3 regions of the Rahnella sp. ChDrAdgB13 genome follow, and region 1 is predicted to be linked to each of the others. Evidence: riboswitches for the same ligand, from Rfam matches in the RefSeq annotation. Region 1 holds a riboswitch; each other region holds the start of a gene.
What was found. Region 1 has a riboswitch for thiamine pyrophosphate ahead of thiC (phosphomethylpyrimidine synthase ThiC). Riboswitches for the same ligand answer to the same signal wherever they lie in the genome.

Region 2: it holds a riboswitch for thiamine pyrophosphate, as region 1 does, so the genes downstream of both, thiM (hydroxyethylthiazole kinase) here and thiC (phosphomethylpyrimidine synthase ThiC) in region 1, are expected to answer to the same signal.
Region 3: it holds a riboswitch for thiamine pyrophosphate, as region 1 does, so the genes downstream of both, thiB (thiamine ABC transporter substrate binding subunit) here and thiC (phosphomethylpyrimidine synthase ThiC) in region 1, are expected to answer to the same signal.

The regions. Positions count from the first base shown of each region.
Region 1 is NZ_JAEMGT010000078.1:6,099-12,399, forward strand. It holds gene hemE (uroporphyrinogen decarboxylase) at 1-905, opposite strand, end outside; gene nudC (NAD(+) diphosphatase) at 977-1,762, opposite strand; gene rsd (sigma D regulator) at 1,861-2,370, shown strand; TPP riboswitch at 2,451-2,577, shown strand; gene thiC (phosphomethylpyrimidine synthase ThiC) at 2,723-4,675, shown strand; gene thiE (thiamine phosphate synthase) at 4,672-5,325, shown strand; gene J8X26_RS18775 (HesA/MoeB/ThiF family protein) at 5,318-6,067, shown strand; gene thiS (sulfur carrier protein ThiS) at 6,064-6,264, shown strand; gene J8X26_RS18785 (thiazole synthase) at 6,268-6,301, shown strand, end outside.
Region 2 is NZ_JAEMGT010000018.1:89,520-95,820, forward strand. It holds gene J8X26_RS06865 (GNAT family N-acetyltransferase) at 1-191, opposite strand, end outside; gene J8X26_RS06870 (transcriptional regulator) at 377-1,084, shown strand; gene J8X26_RS06875 (PhzF family phenazine biosynthesis protein) at 1,111-1,902, shown strand; gene J8X26_RS06880 (RidA family protein) at 2,093-2,440, shown strand; TPP riboswitch at 2,494-2,595, shown strand; gene thiM (hydroxyethylthiazole kinase) at 2,630-3,439, shown strand; gene thiD (bifunctional hydroxymethylpyrimidine kinase/phosphomethylpyrimidine kinase) at 3,436-4,236, shown strand; gene J8X26_RS06895 (hypothetical protein) at 4,243-5,091, opposite strand; gene J8X26_RS27880 (hypothetical protein) at 5,304-5,429, shown strand; gene J8X26_RS06900 (GntR family transcriptional regulator) at 5,492-6,178, opposite strand; partial or broken gene J8X26_RS06905 (hypothetical protein) at 6,175-6,301, opposite strand, start outside.
Region 3 is NZ_JAEMGT010000003.1:141,946-148,246, forward strand. It holds gene sgrR (HTH-type transcriptional regulator SgrR) at 1-1,515, shown strand, start outside; TPP riboswitch at 1,556-1,810, shown strand; gene thiB (thiamine ABC transporter substrate binding subunit) at 1,854-2,837, shown strand; gene thiP (thiamine/thiamine pyrophosphate ABC transporter permease ThiP) at 2,813-4,423, shown strand; gene thiQ (thiamine ABC transporter ATP-binding protein ThiQ) at 4,407-5,120, shown strand; gene J8X26_RS01910 (nucleoside permease) at 5,110-6,301, opposite strand, start outside.

The sequences.
Region 1 (6,301 bases):
ACCGGAGAAGCATAGAGCATGGAAGGATCCATGTTGCCCTGAATCGCCACTTTGTCGCCCACGCGACGACGGGCTTCGGCAATATCTGTTGTCCAGTCGAGGCCCAGCGCGTCACAACCGGTTGCCGCCATCGCTTCCAGCCATTGTCCGCCGCCTTTGGTGAACAACGTCACCGGCACACGGCGCCCTTCGTTTTCACGGATCAAGCCGTCGACAATTTTATGCATGTAGTTCAGGGAAAACTCGCGGTAATCTCGAGGCGTCAGCACGCCGCCCCAGGTGTCAAAAATCATGACAGACTGAGCGCCCGCTTTGATTTGAGCATTAAGGTAGAGAATGACGCTGTCAGCCACTTTATCGAGCAAAAGGTGCAAAGTCTGCGGATCGGCATACATCATCTTTTTGATTTTTGTGAAGGCTTTGCTGCTGCCACCTTCCACCATATATGTCGCCAGTGTCCACGGGCTGCCGGAAAAACCGATAAGCGGCACTTCACCTTTGAGGTTTTTACGGATAGTACGAACCGCATTCATGACGTATCCCAGTTCCATTTCAGGATCGGGGACGGGCAGTTTTTCCACATCGGCACGGCAGGTCAGCGGGGAAGAAAAACGAGGGCCTTCACCGGCTTCGAAATACAACCCCAGCCCCATGGCATCAGGAATGGTCAGGATGTCAGAGAACAGAATCGCGGCGTCCAGCGGGTAGCGACGCAGTGGCTGGAGGGTCACTTCGCAGGCCAGCTCTGCATTCTTGCAAAGCGACATAAAATCACCGGCTACAGCGCGGGTTTCTTTGTATTCTGGCAAATAACGGCCCGCCTGACGCATCATCCAGACCGGTGTGATATCCACAGGCTGGCGTAACAGGGCGCGCAGGTAGCGGTCATTTTTCAACTCATTCATTCTGTCTTTTTCCTTCAATATTCGGGCCGCCCGAAAATAATCTGGCGGCATTCTAGCATGCAACACTCCTGCTACACGTCGTCTTCATCTCTTTCTGCGCGGCACAGCGCAACCGTATCTTCAATCAGCCGGCGGGCGATGGTCCCCGGTGGCGGCAACTGTGGCAGTTGATCAAAGCGATACCAGCCTGCGTTGAGCAGCTCTTTCGGATCATGCACGATGTCACCGCTGTCGTAGTCGGCCATAAACGCCATCATCAGCGAATTAGGGAAAGGCCACGGCTGAGAACTGACGTAACGGACATTCTTCACGCGGATATTGCTCTCTTCCATGACTTCACGCGCCACAGTTTCTTCGAGAGTTTCCCCGACTTCCACGAAGCCTGCCAGAACCGTATGAATGCCATTGCGGTGGCGGACATGCTGCGCCAGCAAAATCTCATCACCGCGGCGAATGGCGACAATAATGCAGGGCGCAATTTGAGGGTAATAGCGTTCACGGCAATGCCCGCACAGCGCGGCCCATTCGGTTTTACTGACGTGCATCTCGTGGCCGCAATAGCCGCAGAACTTGTGCGAACGGTAAAATTCCGACAGCTGCACGCCGCGCCCGACCAGCTGGAATAGCCCGCGATCCTGATCGAGCATCTGCCGTGCAGACACCATGTGATTGTGCATCGCCTGACGTACCATCCACACCGGTTCGCCCTGCCATTCACCAATCTGACGCGCGATTTTGCCCGTCAGAGAAAATTGCGCAGCGCTGCCATTCGGCAGTTCACCTTCGGGCAGCCACAGCTTGCCCTCATAGCTGATTACCCACCAGCCGGTATGTTCTTCTGTGATCTGTAATTCCATAATTGTTGTTGCATAACCTCGACGAGACTGACAATCTGGGGTTGATATTTACATATTAGTAACCTTTGGTTACTTTTTTCTCGCTCACGGAGTCAACCATGCTAAATCGTCTGGAAAGACTGACCCAACGCGTTGGTGGCAGTAATGAGTTAGTGGATCAATGGCTGCACGCGCGTAAAGAATTGCTGGTGTCTTACTGCACACTGGTCGGCCTGAAACCCAATAAAGAAAAACATACACCGCTGAATGAAAAAGCGTTGGACAACTTTTGCCATAACCTGGTGGATTACCTTTCTGCCGGTCATTTCCATCTTTATCAACGGGTCATCGATGAAGTGGAAGGTGCAGAGATAAAATTACAGGCTGCGAAAATATACCCTGCACTCGAGCTCAATACTGAAGCTATCATGGCTTTCCATGACAGTTACACCGAAAATGATATTGATGATGACAATGCTTTCGCATTTCATTATGCATTATCCGATGTGGGTGAAGCATTGGATGCGCGTTTTCAGCTTGAGGATCAACTGATCATTCTGGCCTTTGATCCGGAAAGTCGCAAAGAATTGCCTTCTGCAAACGAAGAGCATCTTGCCAGACCCGCGTAACGTGTTACTTCTGCACAACACGTTGCCACAATAAAAACCCTGCTCAGGGTTGTAGTTTTTACAACGGCCTCCTATATTGAGGCTTCTTGTCGGAGTGCCTCGTGCAAAATTTCCTCGCGGAGATGATGCCAGGCTGAGACCGTTAATTCGGGATCCGCGGAACCTGATCGGGTTAGTACCCGCGAAGGGAACAAGAGTAATGTTATGCGTTTAGCGCGATTTGGCATCAGCCTGCAAACGGCCGCCAGCGTTCAACCGCCCATTTTTACTCCTGCCGTAAACCTCCAGACAAGCAATTTTCCATTACGTTCTGTCACGCTTTTTGCCGTGAAAACAACACAAGGAATTTGCTATGTCGAGTACCCAGAAACCCGTTACATCCGAAAAAAAGCCCGCTAACCGCCGTGAACAACGCGCACAGGCACAGTCATTTATCGACAGCTTGCAGGGCGAAGCCTTTCCCAATTCCCGACGTATCTATCTTCAGGGCGACAACGCCGGTATTCGTGTCCCTATGCGTGAAATCCAGCTCAGCCCGACGCTGGTCGGCGGCGGAAAAGACAACCCGCAGTTTGAAGAAAACGAAGCGATTCCGGTTTATGACACCGCCGGACCGTATGGCGATCCGTCTGCGACCATCGACGTGCATACCGGTCTTGAAAAATTGCGTGCCCGCTGGATAACCGGACGCGCCGATACCGAAGAACTTCCGCAAGTCAGCTCCGGTTTTACTCAGCAGCGCCTGGCCGACGAAGGGCTGGATCATTTACGCTTCGAACATCTTCCGCGCCCGCGAAAAGCCATTGCCGGTAAAAATGTCACACAGCTGCATTATGCGCGACGGGGCATGATTACCCCTGAGATGGAATTCATCGCTATTCGCGAAAACATGGGGCGTGAGCGGATCCGCGGAGAAGTCCTGCGCCAGCAACATCCCGGTGAAAGCTTCGGGGCGCACCTGCCCGCGAATATCACCGCCGAATTTGTTCGCCAGGAAGTGGCCGCCGGTCGCGCGATTATCCCCGCCAACATCAATCACCCGGAATCCGAGCCGATGATCATTGGCCGCAATTTTCTGGTGAAGGTGAACGCCAATATCGGCAACTCGGCGGTGACGTCATCCATCGAAGAAGAAGTTGAAAAACTGGTGTGGTCGACGCGCTGGGGCGCGGACACGGTGATGGATCTCTCCACCGGCCGCTATATCCATGAAACCCGTGAATGGATTCTGCGTAACAGCCCGGTGCCGATCGGTACGGTGCCGATTTATCAGGCGCTGGAAAAAGTGAATGGTGTGGCCGAAGACCTTAACTGGGAAATGTTCCGCGACACCCTGCTGGAGCAGGCGGAACAAGGTGTGGATTACTTCACCATTCACGCTGGCGTGTTGCTGCGTTATGTGCCGATGACCGCCAAACGCCTGACCGGTATTGTTTCGCGCGGTGGCTCAATCATGGCGAAATGGTGTCTGTCACATCATCGCGAAAGCTTCCTGTATGAAAATTTCCGGGAGATTTGCGAAATCTGCGCCGCTTACGATGTCTCGCTTTCTCTCGGTGACGGTCTGCGTCCCGGCTCGATTCAGGACGCCAACGACGAAGCGCAGTTTGCAGAATTGCACACGCTGGGCGAGCTGACAAAAATCGCCTGGGAATATGACGTGCAGGTGATGATCGAAGGGCCGGGGCATGTGCCGATGCAGATGATCCGCCGCAATATGACGGAAGAACTCGAGCATTGCCACGAAGCGCCGTTCTATACGCTCGGGCCGCTGACGACCGACATTGCGCCCGGTTATGACCACTTCACGTCCGGTATTGGCGCTGCGATGATTGGCTGGTTCGGTTGTGCCATGCTGTGTTACGTCACACCGAAAGAGCATCTCGGCCTGCCGAATAAAGAAGACGTTAAGCAGGGTCTGATTACCTACAAAATTGCAGCACATGCCGCCGATTTAGCCAAAGGCCATCCGGGTGCGCAAATCCGCGACAACGCCATGTCCAAAGCCCGTTTCGAATTCCGCTGGGAAGATCAGTTTAATCTGGCTCTGGACCCGGCCACTGCCCGCGCCTACCACGATGAAACGTTACCGCAGGAATCCGGCAAAGTCGCCCACTTCTGTTCGATGTGCGGCCCGAAATTCTGCTCAATGAAAATCACTCAGGAAGTTCGCGATTACGCCGCCGCGCTGGAAGCTAAAGCCCGGCCCATCGAACTCGTTGAATCCGGCATGGCACAAATGTCAGCTGAATTCCGTTCACGCGGCGGCGAGCTTTATCATCCTGCCACGGAGATCAACAAATGAATCAGTCAGCTCAGCCCTTCCCCGCCGTTCCTTTTCACCTTGGTTTATATCCGGTTGTCGATACGGTGGAATGGATCGCCCGTCTGCTCGATGCAGGCGTGAAAACGCTGCAGTTGCGGGTGAAAGATTTACCCGATGAAGACGTCGAACCGGCAATTATCGAGGCCATCGCGCTGGGGAAAAAATATCAGGCGCGGCTGTTCATCAACGATTACTGGCGTCTGGCGGTGAAACATCATGCATATGGCGTACATCTGGGCCAGGAAGATCTCGATACAGCCGATCTTGCGGCAATTCGTCAGGCCGGTCTGCGACTGGGCGTTTCCACGCATGACGAGGCTGAAATGACGCGCGCCGTTTCCGTGAATCCTTCATACATCGCTCTGGGCCATATCTTCCCGACGCAGACCAAAGATATGCCGTCGGCGCCACAGGGTCTGGAAGAACTCACCCGACACATTAAGCAACTCGATGGCCGCTTTCCGACAGTGGCCATCGGCGGGATCAGCATTGACCGCGCGCCGTCGGTTCTGGACTGCGGCGTCGGCAGCATTGCGGTCGTCAGCGCCATTACGCAGGCCACGGACTGGCGTGCAGCCACCGCCGAACTGCTGGCCTTGTGTGCCAGCAAGGTGCCGGAAGATGCTTAACGATGCGGCTTTTATGCGTTACAGCCGTCAGCTGATGCTGGAGGAATTCGGCCCGCAGGCGCAAGAAAAGTTACAGGCGGCAAAAGTGCTGATCGTCGGACTTGGCGGACTCGGTTCTCCTGCCGCCCTGTATCTGGCGGCGGCGGGCGTCGGCACGCTTTTTCTGGCCGATGACGACCGGCTGCATATCACCAATCTTCAGCGGCAAATCCTTTACCGCACAGCCGATCTCGATCAGCCCAAAGCCACTTTGGCAAAGCGTGAGCTGCTGCGCCTGAATCCGCTTTGCGAAGCCGTGGCCATTACGGAACGCCTGTTGGGTGAAGCGCTGACACAAGCGGTGGCCAATGCCGATATCGTTCTGGATTGCAGCGACAACATGGAGACCCGTCATGCCGTCAATAAAGCCTGCGTGGATGCAGGCAAAACGCTAATCAGCGGCAGCGCCGTCGGATTCAGCGGACAGCTTCTGGTGATTGAAGCACCCTACGCTCACGGTTGTTATGCCTGTTTGTATCCGGATCAGGAAACCGTGCAACGTAACTGCCGGACATCCGGCGTACTCGGGCCGGTAGTGGGCACCATCGGGACATTACAGGCGCTCGAAGCACTGAAAATCCTGGCTGGGCTGCCTTGCACACTGAGCGGCAAACTCCGGCTGTTCGACGGAAAAACACAGAACTGGCGTTCACTGCAACTCACGCGATCATCTGCCTGTACCGTCTGCGGAGGCTATGCGTGAATATTCTGGTCAATGATGAATCTCATCAGTTCAGTCAGCCGCTCCCGCTGTTAGCTCTGCTCGATGAGCTGGCGTTAAACACTGCGGGCAGAGCGCTGGCGGTAAATCAGGTCATTATCCCCCGCGATAACTGGCCTGCACACTGGCTGGCAGACGGTGATGAGATTTTGCTCTTTCAGGCGATAGCCGGAGGATGAAACATGTTAAAAATTGCTGATGCTACGTTTACCTCAC
Region 2 (6,301 bases), on a different contig from region 1:
GCAAATCCCAGCAGATGCCCGTCCCGTTCAGCGACCAGAATCTTTTCGCCGATCACCGCACGGTCAAAATCTTCCAGCTGAAAATCGTCTTCCAGCCATGTCCAGGTCTGTTTGCGTGAAGCCAGATACAAGGTGCGTAAAAACGGACGATCAGCTTCTTCATAAGGCCGGATGTTAAGTGGGGATGTCAAAGAGTGAATTCCTTTGAAAATATGAGGGCAGAGAACGTTCACTTCACTGAGCCATACTGCCAGCGACTTTGCGGGAGTTCAATTGGGTTTGTGGTACACGTGTGATTTAATCAACAAAAAATTGATATTTCAACATTCGGTTGATATCGTGTTTGCATCTAATGCAATCGCGGACTACAACACCCATGCCCAAAATTCCACCAGACGCCACAGCCGAAAGAGCACTCGTTCTGAAAACGCTCTTCGCCTCCGTGGAGGCTCTTGAGGTGGCCATCGGCAACAATACTGAAATCGTAGTTCATGACCTGACAAATCCGTCGTCTTCCGTGTTGAAAATTGCCAATGGTCACGTTTCTGGCCGGGCGGTAGGGGATTCCATGTTCAGCGGCCCGGACGGTGATTTAGGATTCGCCGGTCTTCTCAACGCCCGGAATACGGCTTCTCCATCCTCAGAACCGCTGGTTATTGCGGATTACACAACAGTGACCGCGAAAGGAACAAAACTGAAAAGCGCCACGACGGTTTATCGCGACGCGGAGGGCGTCGCATTTGCCAGCCTGTGTATCAACGTTGATCTCAGTGAAGTTGAAATTGCTCATGCGGCGCTCGGGCGCCTGCTCAGACAGTATTCTTCAGAAAATACGCCGCAAAATTCCCAAACCGATCTCGAGTCCATGATGGAAGAAATCATTGATTCTTCCCTGTCTCAGTCGGGGCGAGCGGGTAAACCGATGAATAAAAAAGAGAAACTCGAAGCCGTCAGAGTTATGCAGGATCGCGGGATGTTTATCGTCAAAGGCGGCGTTGAAAAGGCGGCCAGCAAACTGGGCGTTACCCGCTACACCATCTACAACTATCTGGATGAAATTAAGAAATCCGGTGGCGATGAATAGTGGTCACTAACAGTGAGGAGTCTGAAATGGAAATATCAATTTATCAGGTCGATGCGTTTGCATCGCAAAGTTTTAGTGGAAATCCGGCGGCCGTTTGCCCGTTGCCTCACTGGCTGGATGACAGCGTTTTAAGCAATATTGCCCGTGAAAATAATCTTTCCGAAACGGCTTTCTTCGTCAAAAACGGTGACCATTATGAGCTGCGCTGGTTCACGCCGGGCACCGAAGTGGATTTATGCGGTCATGCCACGCTGGCGGCGGCGTGGGTGATAAGCCAGGCGCTGGGCGATAAATCCGCATCGCTGCGGTTTTCTACCCGCAGCGGAGATTTATGGGTGACCTGCCAGGATGAGGTTTTCCACATGGATTTCCCGGTGAAATCTCCGGCGTCTTTCACGCTGCCAGACGGACTCACTCAGGCACTAGGGCTGACAGCACCGATCACCGCGGTGCTTAAAACCGATGATATTATCATTGTGATTGAAGATGCTGCCGCACTGGAAGCTCTCGCGCCGGATTTCGCAGCGCTCAATGCTTTTGATACCCGTGGCGTGGTGGTCACCGCTGCGGGCGATAATTTTGATTTTGTCTCCCGCTGGTTCGGGCCTCGCGTGGCGGTGAATGAAGATCCGGTTACCGGTTCAGCCCACACCTCGCTGGCACCGTATTGGTCGAAACGTCTGAATAAAACGCAGATGAACGCCCGGCAGGGCGGTGCGCGTAAAGGCGAACTGCAATGTGAAATGAGCGGAAATGATCGGGTGATTATCAGCGGCAAAGCGGCGCTGTATATGCGAGGTACAATTTATCTTAATTAAAATCTATCGCTTAAGTCCTCTCAATTAATTTATTTCCAATAGCTAAGTTGTTTATATGACAGAGAAAAACAAATCGGTGGATCCCCGTGATTCACGAATAGTTTATATCACGCTGGCGGCCGTCTTAATTTTCTACGGCATGTTGCTGATATCAAGCTTCTGATTTTATGTCTGAATCGAGGAATTCATTATGCTCACAGGGACCTTACCTTTTCCCAAAGTCCGTAAAAGCGGCAATCTTTATTTTGTTTCCGGCGAAGTACCGATTACCGCGGAAGGCACAACGCCCGCCGGAATTGAAGCGCAGACCCATTTGGTATTTTCGAAAATAGCCGGATCGCTTAAAGAATATAACCTGACACTCGATGATGCTGTTTCCGTGAATGTTTACCTGACCGATAAGAAGGATTTCAAAGCCTTTAACGAGGCGTATGTAAAACATTTCAACGCGCCATATCCTGCCCGGACAACAGTTTGCGTGGAACTTCTGGTCGATGTTTTACTGGAAATTAATCTTATTGCGTCGGCGGCGAAATAACACGCTGTACGAAAAATCCTGATTGACCTTCTCAGGCTCGCCACCAATAATGCTTCCTTGACTCGGGGTGCCGCTCTTGCAAAAGAACGGCTGAGATTTTACCCGTATTACCTGATCTGGATTATGCCAGCGTAGGGAAGTCAGGTATCTCTCCCGATACCGCCTTCTTTAGCGCCGGTGGGGAGAACTATGAATACCCGACCTTCCGTGTTTCCCGGCGCAACATCCGCCGCTTCTTTACGACAACTTCGTGCCTCCGCGCCGCTGGTTCACTGCCTGACCAATGACGTGGTGCAATCCTTTACGGCCAATGTTCTTCTGGCGCTCGGTGCCTCACCGGCAATGGTGACTGACCCGGCCGAAGCCGCGCAGTTCAGCGCGGTGGCCGATACCTTACTGGTTAATGTCGGCACGCTGACCCGTCCTCATGCTGAGGCGATGCTGGCAGCGATTCACGCAGCAAATCAGGCCGGAAAACCCTGGGTGCTGGATCCGGTTGCCGTCGGCGGCCTGAGCTGGCGCACGGAGTTTTGCCTTGAACTCATCAAACTTACACCCGCCGCCATCCGCGGAAACGCCTCTGAAATCCGTGCGCTTAGCGGCCTGAGTGCGTCCGGGCGTGGCGTAGACAGCGGCGATGATTCGCTGTCTGCCTTACCGGCTGCACAGCAACTGGCGCTGGAAACCGGCGGGGTGGTGGCTGTCACCGGTGAAACTGATTACGTCACCGACGGCGAACGCAGCTGGTCAGTTCCCGGCGGACATCCGATGATGACCCGCATCGTCGGCACCGGTTGTTCGTTATCAGCGGTTGTTGCGGCGTTTGCCGCATTGCCTGGCAAACGTCTGGATAACGTTGCCGCGGCATGTCGCGTCATGTCTTGTGCAGGTGAGCGTGCCTGCGCAGTGGTGAAAGGGCCGGGCAGCTTCACACCAGAGTTTCTCGATAACCTGTATTTGATGCGCGAAGAGTGGCTGAACGGGGAAAAAATCGGATGAAAAGAATCAATGCCCTGACCATAGCAGGTACTGACCCGAGCGGCGGCGCGGGGATCCAGGCAGATCTCAAAACCTTCTCGGCGCTCGGCGCGTATGGCACGAGCGTTATCACGGCGCTGGTGGCGCAAAATACCCGTGGCGTGCAGTCTGTTTACAACATTGAGCCGGATTTCGTGGCCGCGCAGCTCGATTCAGTACTCAGCGACGTGCGAATCGACAGCACTAAAATCGGCATGCTGGCGAACAGCCAGATTGTTGAAGCGGTCGCTGAAAGGCTTAAGTATTATCAGCCGCCTTTTGTGGTGCTTGATACCGTCATGCTGGCAAAAAGTGGCGATCCGCTGCTGTTGCCGGAGGCCGTTGACGCCGTGCGCCGTTTGCTGATTCCGCAGGTTTCAATTATTACCCCCAATCTGCCGGAAGCCGCTGCGTTACTGGAATGCCCGGTGGCGCTGACTGAAGCAGAAATGCGTGAACAGGGCGAAGCGTTACTGGCGATGGGATGTGAAGCGGTGCTGATGAAAGGCGGTCATCTGAGTGATGAAGAAAGCCCGGACTGGTTGTTTATGACCGGTTCACGCGAGCGGTTTACCGCACCGCGCGTGAATACCCGGCACACGCACGGAACGGGGTGTACATTATCGGCCGCGCTGGCGGCACTGCGACCGCGGCATAACAACTGGGCCGATACCGTACGCGAAGCAAAAGAATATCTCCAGCAGGCACTGATGCAGGCCGACTCACTGGAAGTCGGCCACGGCATCGGGCCTGTGCATCATTTCCACCGCTGGTGGTAAAACCGCTCAGGCGCGGCGCTGGGTTTCGCTCAGCGCCTCTTCTGCCTGGTGATACATCGTCAGCGCCTGTTGCAGATGCACGGCGTCAAACGGGTTTAGCGGGTAGAATTTCGCTTCTTTGCGCGGTCGCAGCATTATACGGATCTTCGTGGCCGAAACACGCTCAAACCGGTAGCTGGCAATATCCTGATTTTCCTCATCTTTCCACGACAGCAACAGCGCCGCGTGCTCACCGGTACGACGCCCGATAAACTGTTCGTGCAGCCACAATCCTTCGCATTCACCGTCTTTTTGCAGCTTCTTGCCGCTGAACCACGCGGATTCTGCCTGCATCAGCAGCGACTGTGGCGTGATTTCTTCACGCAGCTTGCGCCACAGTGGCTGGTTATTCTCCATCTGCCAGCAAGCCATGCCGAGATAATCATTCAGCTCACGCCAGTCGCTTTCCAGCTGCTCTTTCAGCTCAGGTTCCTGAATATGCATAAACTGTTGCAGACCGGTAGCCTGTTCACCCAGCTTGTTGTAAGCAATTACGGTCATGGTACGTGGCTTGCGGCGAAACGTAATCCATAGCAGAAATTTGGGAATGCGGAAGGTAATGGCCTGAATGGTCAGTTTATAGCGGTTGCCGCGTGACATGACAATTCCGTTAGACGTCCCGCGTTTGTCCTGATAATTCCTCACCAGTACCACACTGTTCTGACCCATCCAGCCTGTGACGTAGTGCTCTTTTTCGCTTTCAGCCACGTCCAGATCGCGCACGACCTGGCTGATTTTCTCGACATCGAGCTGCGATAAGGACAGCGACTGATCTGCGCTGTAGTAGCTTTTTTTCAGGGGGGATGCAGAAGGCATAAAAGTATCCACGATATTAATGTGGTTTACAGCTTACACCAAGTTGTCATACAAATTTTGGGGCTACGCCGCAAAACGGGCATCTTTTTCGGATTACGTTAACCATGATGACGAAATTTTCCGAGGCGTCTCGTATTACACCGTCTGAATACAAGGAAAAGTTTATGGATAAGCCCGTTCAGTGAACACCACGCGAGCTAGATCTGGTGGATATGCGCGTTGGCTATTTGAGATATTGTGAAGAGAACTACAGCAGTCTGGATGACGATAAACTTGGCGCATTTGGTCCGCCGGAAGCCTTCTACCATCCGCAGAAGGACTGGACCAAACTTCCCTGAAACGCGTTGTACCCCGCCCGTTGGCATTGCGCTAAAACGCGGGGAAAACTGTTTTGCCAGATCTATTCCGCATCAAACCAGTCGCTGTTTTGCTCAGCAATGGGCGTGATGGTGGAAATCATCTCCTGCAAATGAATGCGGATGGCTTTTTCGGCCGCGTCCGGATCGTGCGCTTTCAGTCCGTCAAAAATGGCGTAGTGCTGCGCGATGAGATTTTCCGGCGGCGACACTTTACTGAGCGTCAGAAACCGTACGCGATCCATCGTGGCTTTAATGTGCTCGACGGTTTCCCACGCCAGGCGGCAGTCAATAATCTGCGCGATGGTGCGGTGAAATTCATCGTCGAGTAACAGGAATTCCTGTGTTTGCTGGCTTTTTGCCGCCAGCGTCTGCCGTTCAAGATTGTGCTCCAGCAGCGCGAGATCTTTATCCGTCGCGACCATGGCGGCGCGGCGGACGACGGCGGTTTCAACGGCTTCACGAATAAAACGGCCGTCGGCCACCCGTTTGGAAGAAATTTTCATCACGTAAGTGCCGCGCTGTGGCAGAACTTGTACCAGCCCGGCTTCAGCCAGTTTAATAAAGGCTTCGCGAACCGGCTGGCGGGAAACATTAAAACGCGTGGAAATTTCTTTCTCCGACAGGAACGCCCCCGGTGCGATGGCACAGGTGACAATGTCCTGACGCAAGGTGCGGTAAATCTGCTGATTTACCGGCACATTACTGAGAAATTCAAAGGAGTCTGTCATGGGCAAAATTTGTCTTCAGAATCAGGAGAAGATAATACTAACATGAGTTTTCTCAGGATTTTGAGATTGTTAGCGCAAGGTTTTATCAAATTATTGGGAATTAATATGCTCGCGGCAATAGAG
Region 3 (6,301 bases), on a different contig from region 1:
CAGGGCTGGCTCAACTGGGATGCAGAGGCCGGGCGCGGTAAGCGGTCAAAGCTGACCTTTTTGTACACCGGTCTGGCGCTTCAGCAGCAACGCGCCGAAGAACTGCTTGAACAGGATCGGATTGATCAGCTGGTACAACTGGTTGGCGATAAAAACATGGTGCGCCAGATGCTGTTATCCCAGCTGGGACGCAGCTTCCGTCAGGGCAAACATATTCTTCGCGTACTGTACTATCGCCCGCTGTTTAATCTGCTGCCCGGCACCATGTTGCGCCGCTCAGAAACACACATCGCGCGACAGATTTTCAGCGGGCTGACGCGCATAAATGAGGAAAACGGGGAAGTAGAAGGCGATCTGGCCCATCACTGGCAGGAAATCTCTGCGCTGCACTGGCGGTTCTATCTGCGTCCGGCTATTCATTTTCATCATGGTCGTGAGCTGGAAATGGCCGATATTATTACCACCTTCGCTCGTCTCAAATCACACCGCTTATTCGGCAATATCGTCTCGGTGATCTCATTAACGCCAAACGTCATCGACATTCATCTGAACGCGCCCGACCACTGGCTGCCGTGGCTGTTCGGGAATATCCACGCGACAATCCTGCCACAGGAGTGGGAGTCGTTGCCCGATTTTGCCCGCCATCCGGTGGGAACCGGCCCGTATGCCGTGGTACGAAATCAGAAAACGCAGCTGCGGATCCGCGCGTTTGACGAATATTTTGGATTCCGGGCGCTGATCGATGAGGTCAATATCTGGGTTCTACCTGAACTCAGTGAGGAACTGGTGCATTCCGGCGTCCAGCTTCAGGCCGATGAATCCGGCAAAAGCGAGCTTGAAAGCCGCCTTGAGGAAGGTTGTTATTTCCTGCTTTTCGACCAGCGTTCGCCGGTCGGCCAAAACGCACAAACGCGCCAGTGGCTGTGCGATTTGTTCAATCCGATTGCGCTGCTCAACGCTGCTGAACCGGTTTATCAGCGTTACTGGTCGCCGGCGTACGGCCTGTTGCCGCGCTGGCATCATAAAGCGCTGCTTCCCCGCCCGCCCAAACCTGACGGTCTGACGCAGGTCACGCTGACGTTTTATAACGAGCACTCAGAACATCACGCTATCTGCAACGCACTGCGTCCGCTGCTGGCGGCAGAAGGCATTGAGCTGGTGATCCAGATTGTCGATTATGCGGTGTGGTACCGCGGCGGCGTGAAAACCGATCTATGGCTGGGTAGCGCCAACTTCACGTTGCCGCTGGAGTTTTCGCTGTTTGCCTCATTCTACGAACTGCCGCTGCTGGCGTATTGTTTCCCGCAAACGATGAATGAAGACGCCGCGTTATGGCACGCCGGAAAGCTTTCAATTGCCGACTGGAGCCAGAAGCAGATCGCCAGCCATCACATTCATCCGCTGTTTCATCACTGGCTGGTTTTACAAGGCCAGCGCAGTATGCGCGGCGTGCGGATGAACACCCTCGGCTGGTTCGACTTCAAATCTGCCTGGTTCGCGCCACCCGACAGCTAATCGGACTATCGCATTGCGCCGTTAATCTCTAGAATGACATCCGTTCTCAACGGGGTGCCCGAGCGACTTCTTTTGTATTGAAGAATGACCTCTATTTTTAAACGCCGCGAGCGCGTGTTCAGCGGGTGAAGTACAGCGCACAGAAAGCGGAGCGTACACAAAGTACGTGAGCATTTCGAGCACTGCACGACGCCCGATCAACACACGCGCAGCACGTTTAAATATGGCTGAGACCTGATACCCGTCGAACCTGATCCGGTTAACCCCGGCGGAGGGATTTGAGACTGTGCGAAGCTCACTCAAAATCCTTTGCCCCTTTTCTTTTTTGGAGCGCAAAGTTGAAAAAAATATTGTCCTGTCTGCTGTTACTTTCTGCACCTGCCTTTGCTGCAAAACCCGTTCTGACGGTATATACCTACGATTCCTTCTCTGCCGACTGGGGCCCCGGCCCGGCGATCAAAAAAGCCTTTGAGGCACAGTGCGGCTGCGAACTGAAATATGTCGCGCTGGAAGATGGCGTATCTCTGCTGAACCGTCTGCGGATGGAAGGCAAAAACACTAAAGCGGACGTAGTGCTCGGTCTGGATAACAACCTGTTGCAGGCCGCTGAGCAAACCGGCCTGTTTGCCAAAGCACCGAAAACTGATGCTCAACTGACGGTGCCGGGTGGCTGGAATAACACGACGTTTGTGCCTTACGACTACGGCTATTTCGCGTTCGTGTATGACAAAAACAAACTGAAAAACCCGCCAAAAAGCCTCGATGAGCTGATCAACAGCGACCAGAAATGGAAAGTGATTTACGAAGATCCGCGCACCAGCACGCCGGGTCTTGGCCTGATGCTGTGGATGCAAAAAGTCTATGGCGACAAAGCGCCTGAAGCGTGGCAAAAACTGGCGGCGAAAACCGTGACCGTCACCAAAGGCTGGAGCGAGGCTTACGGCCTGTTCCTCAAAGGCGAAAGCGATCTGGTGCTGAGCTACACCACTTCTCCGGCCTATCATATTGTTGAAGAGAAGAAAGATAATTATGCCGCCGCTGACTTCGCTGAAGGTCATTACATGCAGGTGGAAGTCGCGGGTCAGCTGGCCAGCAGCAAACAGCCGAAACTGGCTGAACAGTTCATGAAATTCGTCACTACTGAAGATTTCCAGAAAGTCATTCCGACCGGCAACTGGATGTATCCGGTGATCAGCACGCCACTGCCTGATGCCTTCAAACAGCTGACCGTACCGGCAAAATCCCTGCAATACAGCGCACAGGATGTAGCTTCTCACCGCGGCGAATGGATTCAGGCATGGCAGAACGCCGTCAGCCGTTGATCCCCCGCTGGCTGTGGCCGGGCGCGGTGGCGTCACTGGCGATGCTGCTGGTCGCCGCGCTGGCATTAGGCTCGTTGTGGCGTCATGCGCCACAAATAAGCGGCGTGTCTGCGTGGCAGGATCAGTATCTCTGGCACGTCATCCGTTTCACCTTCTGGCAGGCGCTGCTTTCGGCGCTCTGCTCGGTGCTGCCCGCTATTTTGCTGGCGCGCACCCTCTTCCGCCGCCGTTTCCCAGGTCGTCAGCTGTTATTACGATTGTGCGCGATGACGCTGGTATTGCCGGTTTTAGTCGCGGTGTTCGGCATTCTCAGCGTATACGGAAGACAGGGCTGGCTGGCGCAGATTTGCAACTGGCTGGGCGTGGATTACCGTTTTTCGCCGTACGGTTTACAGGGCATTTTGCTGGCGCACGTATTTTTTAATCTGCCGCTGGCAACCCGTCTTTTATTACAGGCGCTGGAAAATATCGCCATCGAACAGCGGCAGCTGGCTGCGCAGCTCGGGATGAATGCCTGGCAGCAATTCCGCTTTGTGGAATGGCCTGCGATCCGACGTCAGATTTTCCCCGCCGCTGCCCTGATATTCATGCTGTGTTTCGCGAGTTTCGCCACCGTGCTTTCACTGGGCGGCGGTCCGCAGGCGACCACCATTGAACTCGCCATTTATCAGGCACTGAGTTACGACTACGATTTAAGTCGCGCGGCCACGCTGGCGCTCATCCAGCTGTTTTGTTGTCTGACGCTGGTTCTGCTCAGCCAGAAACTCAGCCAGGCGCTGCCGGTCGGTCAGACCCATGCTCAGCGCTGGCGCAATCCGGATGATTCCCCGCTGCGCCGCATTACCGACGGCCTGCTGATTGGTCTGGCTTTACTGCTGATCCTGCCGCCGCTGCTGGCTGTGGTTTTAGATGGTATAAATCGCGCCGCCGTCAGCGTGCTGCAACAACCCGCGCTGTGGCAGGCTTTATGGACGTCAGTCCGTATCGCGCTGGGCAGCGGATTATTGTGTATGTTGCTGACGATGATGTTGCTGTGGAGCAGCCGCGAGCTGCGTTTACGCCAGAAAAATGGCTGGGCGCAGGCGATGGATCTCAGCGGAATGCTGATCCTCGCGATGCCGGGCATCGTGCTGGCGACCGGTTTTTTCCTGCTGCTCGGTGATACCACCGGATTGCCGCAATCCCCGTGGCCTTTGGTTATCATGACCAATGCGCTGATGGCGGTACCTTACGCATTAAAAGTGCTGGATAACCCGATGCGTGATGTGGCGGAGCGCTATAACCCGCTGTGTATTTCGCTCGATATGCGCGGCTGGCAGCGTCTGCGTTGGGTGGAAATGAGCGCGCTGAAACGCCCGATCGCACAGGCACTGGCATTTGCCTGTGTGCTGTCGCTGGGGGATTTCGGCGTGATTGCCTTATTCGGCAACGAGAATTTCCGCACCCTGCCGTTTTATCTGTATCAGCAGATGGGTTCCTATCGCAGCCAGGACGGTGCGGTCACGGCGCTTTTACTCCTGCTGCTATGCTTCCTGTTATTTACCCTGATTGAGAAATTGCCGGGCCGCCATGCTGACGCTGAATAAACTGACCTACCTGTACGAACATTTACCGATGCGCTTTGATCTGCACATCGCGGCGGGTGAACGTGTGGCGATCCTTGGCCCGAGCGGTGCGGGGAAAAGTACCCTGCTCAGCCTGGTGGCGGGTTTTCTGACGCCGGTCAGCGGACAGATTTTGCTGAACGGTGCCGATCACAGCGCGACGCCCCCGGCCAAACGTCCGGTTTCAATGCTGTTTCAGGAAAACAATCTGTTCTCGCATCTGACCGTACGCCAGAACATGGGACTGGGGCTGCACCCGGGGCTGAAACTCAGCGCGCAGCAAAAGCAGGCATTAGAGGAAATCGCCCGGCAGGTCGGGCTGGAAGATTGTCTGGAACGCCTGCCGTCGCAGCTTTCCGGCGGGCAGCGTCAGCGCGTGGCCCTGGCGCGTTGCCTGTTACGCAGTCAGCCGGTTTTGCTGCTCGACGAGCCGTTTTCCGCACTCGACCCTGCGCTGCGCAGCGAAATGCTGAGTTTGCTGGATAAAGTGTGTGAGCAGCGTAATCTCACGCTGCTGATGGTGTCGCACAATCTGGACGATGCGGCGCGTATTGCGCCGCGCACCTTGCTGATTGTGGATGGCAGGATTTTCTACGATGGCCCGACGCAGGCGCTGGCTGACGGTACCGCGCCGGAAGCTAAAGTGCTGGGCATCCGGCGGCCGGATATTAGTGGCTGAGAACCGGTTTGGTGAATGCTCTCGGGTTATGTTTGTACTTAAACGTGAAGGCAAAAACGATCACCAGAACCACGGTATAAGCGGCAAAGGAAAGCCAGATACTTTGCCAGTCTTTCACGCCATCTACCGTAAAGTGATCGACTACATGCCCGCTGGCTATGGCACCGACATACGCCCCGACGCCGTTCACCATCGTCATAAATAAGCCCTGAGCACTGGCGCGGATATTATGCGCCACTTCTTTTTCAACGAAAATCGCCCCTGAAATGTTGAAAAAGTCGAACGCGCAGCCGTACACCAGCATCGACAACAACAGGAAAATCATCCCACCAAACGACGGATCGCCGAAAGCGAACAGTGCGAAGCGCAGCGTCCAGGCCGCCATGCTGATCATCATGACCCGCTTGATCCCAAACCGGGACAGGAAGAACGGGATGGTCAGAATAAAGAAGACTTCAGCAATCTGGGACATCGACAACAGAATGGACGGATACTTCACCACCAGGCTGTCGTGGAAGAGCGGATTGCGGTAGAAATCATGCATAAACGGGCTGGCAAACGTGTTGCTGATTTGCAGGGAAACGCCGAGCAGCATGGCGAACAGGAAGAAAATGGCCATCTTCTTCTGGCGGAACAACACAAACGCATCAAGCCCCAGCAAGGTCACCCACGAGCTGCCTTTTTTCACGCAGGACGTCGGGCAAGACGGCAGCGTTAAGGCGTACAGAGCCAGCGCCACCGAGATACCCGATGCGATATACAGCTGAATATTGCTGAGCTCAAAACCGGAAAGGCTGATAACCCACATTGCAAAAATAAACCCGGCCGTGCCAAACACCCGGACCAGAGGGAAATTTTTCACCGTATCCAGCCCGGCTTTCTCAAGGCAAATATAGGAAATGGTATTGGATAACGCGATGGTCGGCATATACACCATGGCATTAAATAACATCGCAAAGAACATCAGATGAGGATCTGCAATACCGGCCGCGGTAAATAAGGCAACCGCACCGAAGAAATGACATAGCGCATACAGTTTATTGGCCTTTACCCAGCGGTCCGCAATAATACCGACGATGCCGGGCATAATAATACAGGCAATACCTTTTGCGCCATAAACTAATCCAACCTGAGCCCCGGTAAAATGCAATGTGTTGATCATATAAGAACCCAGCGTGACC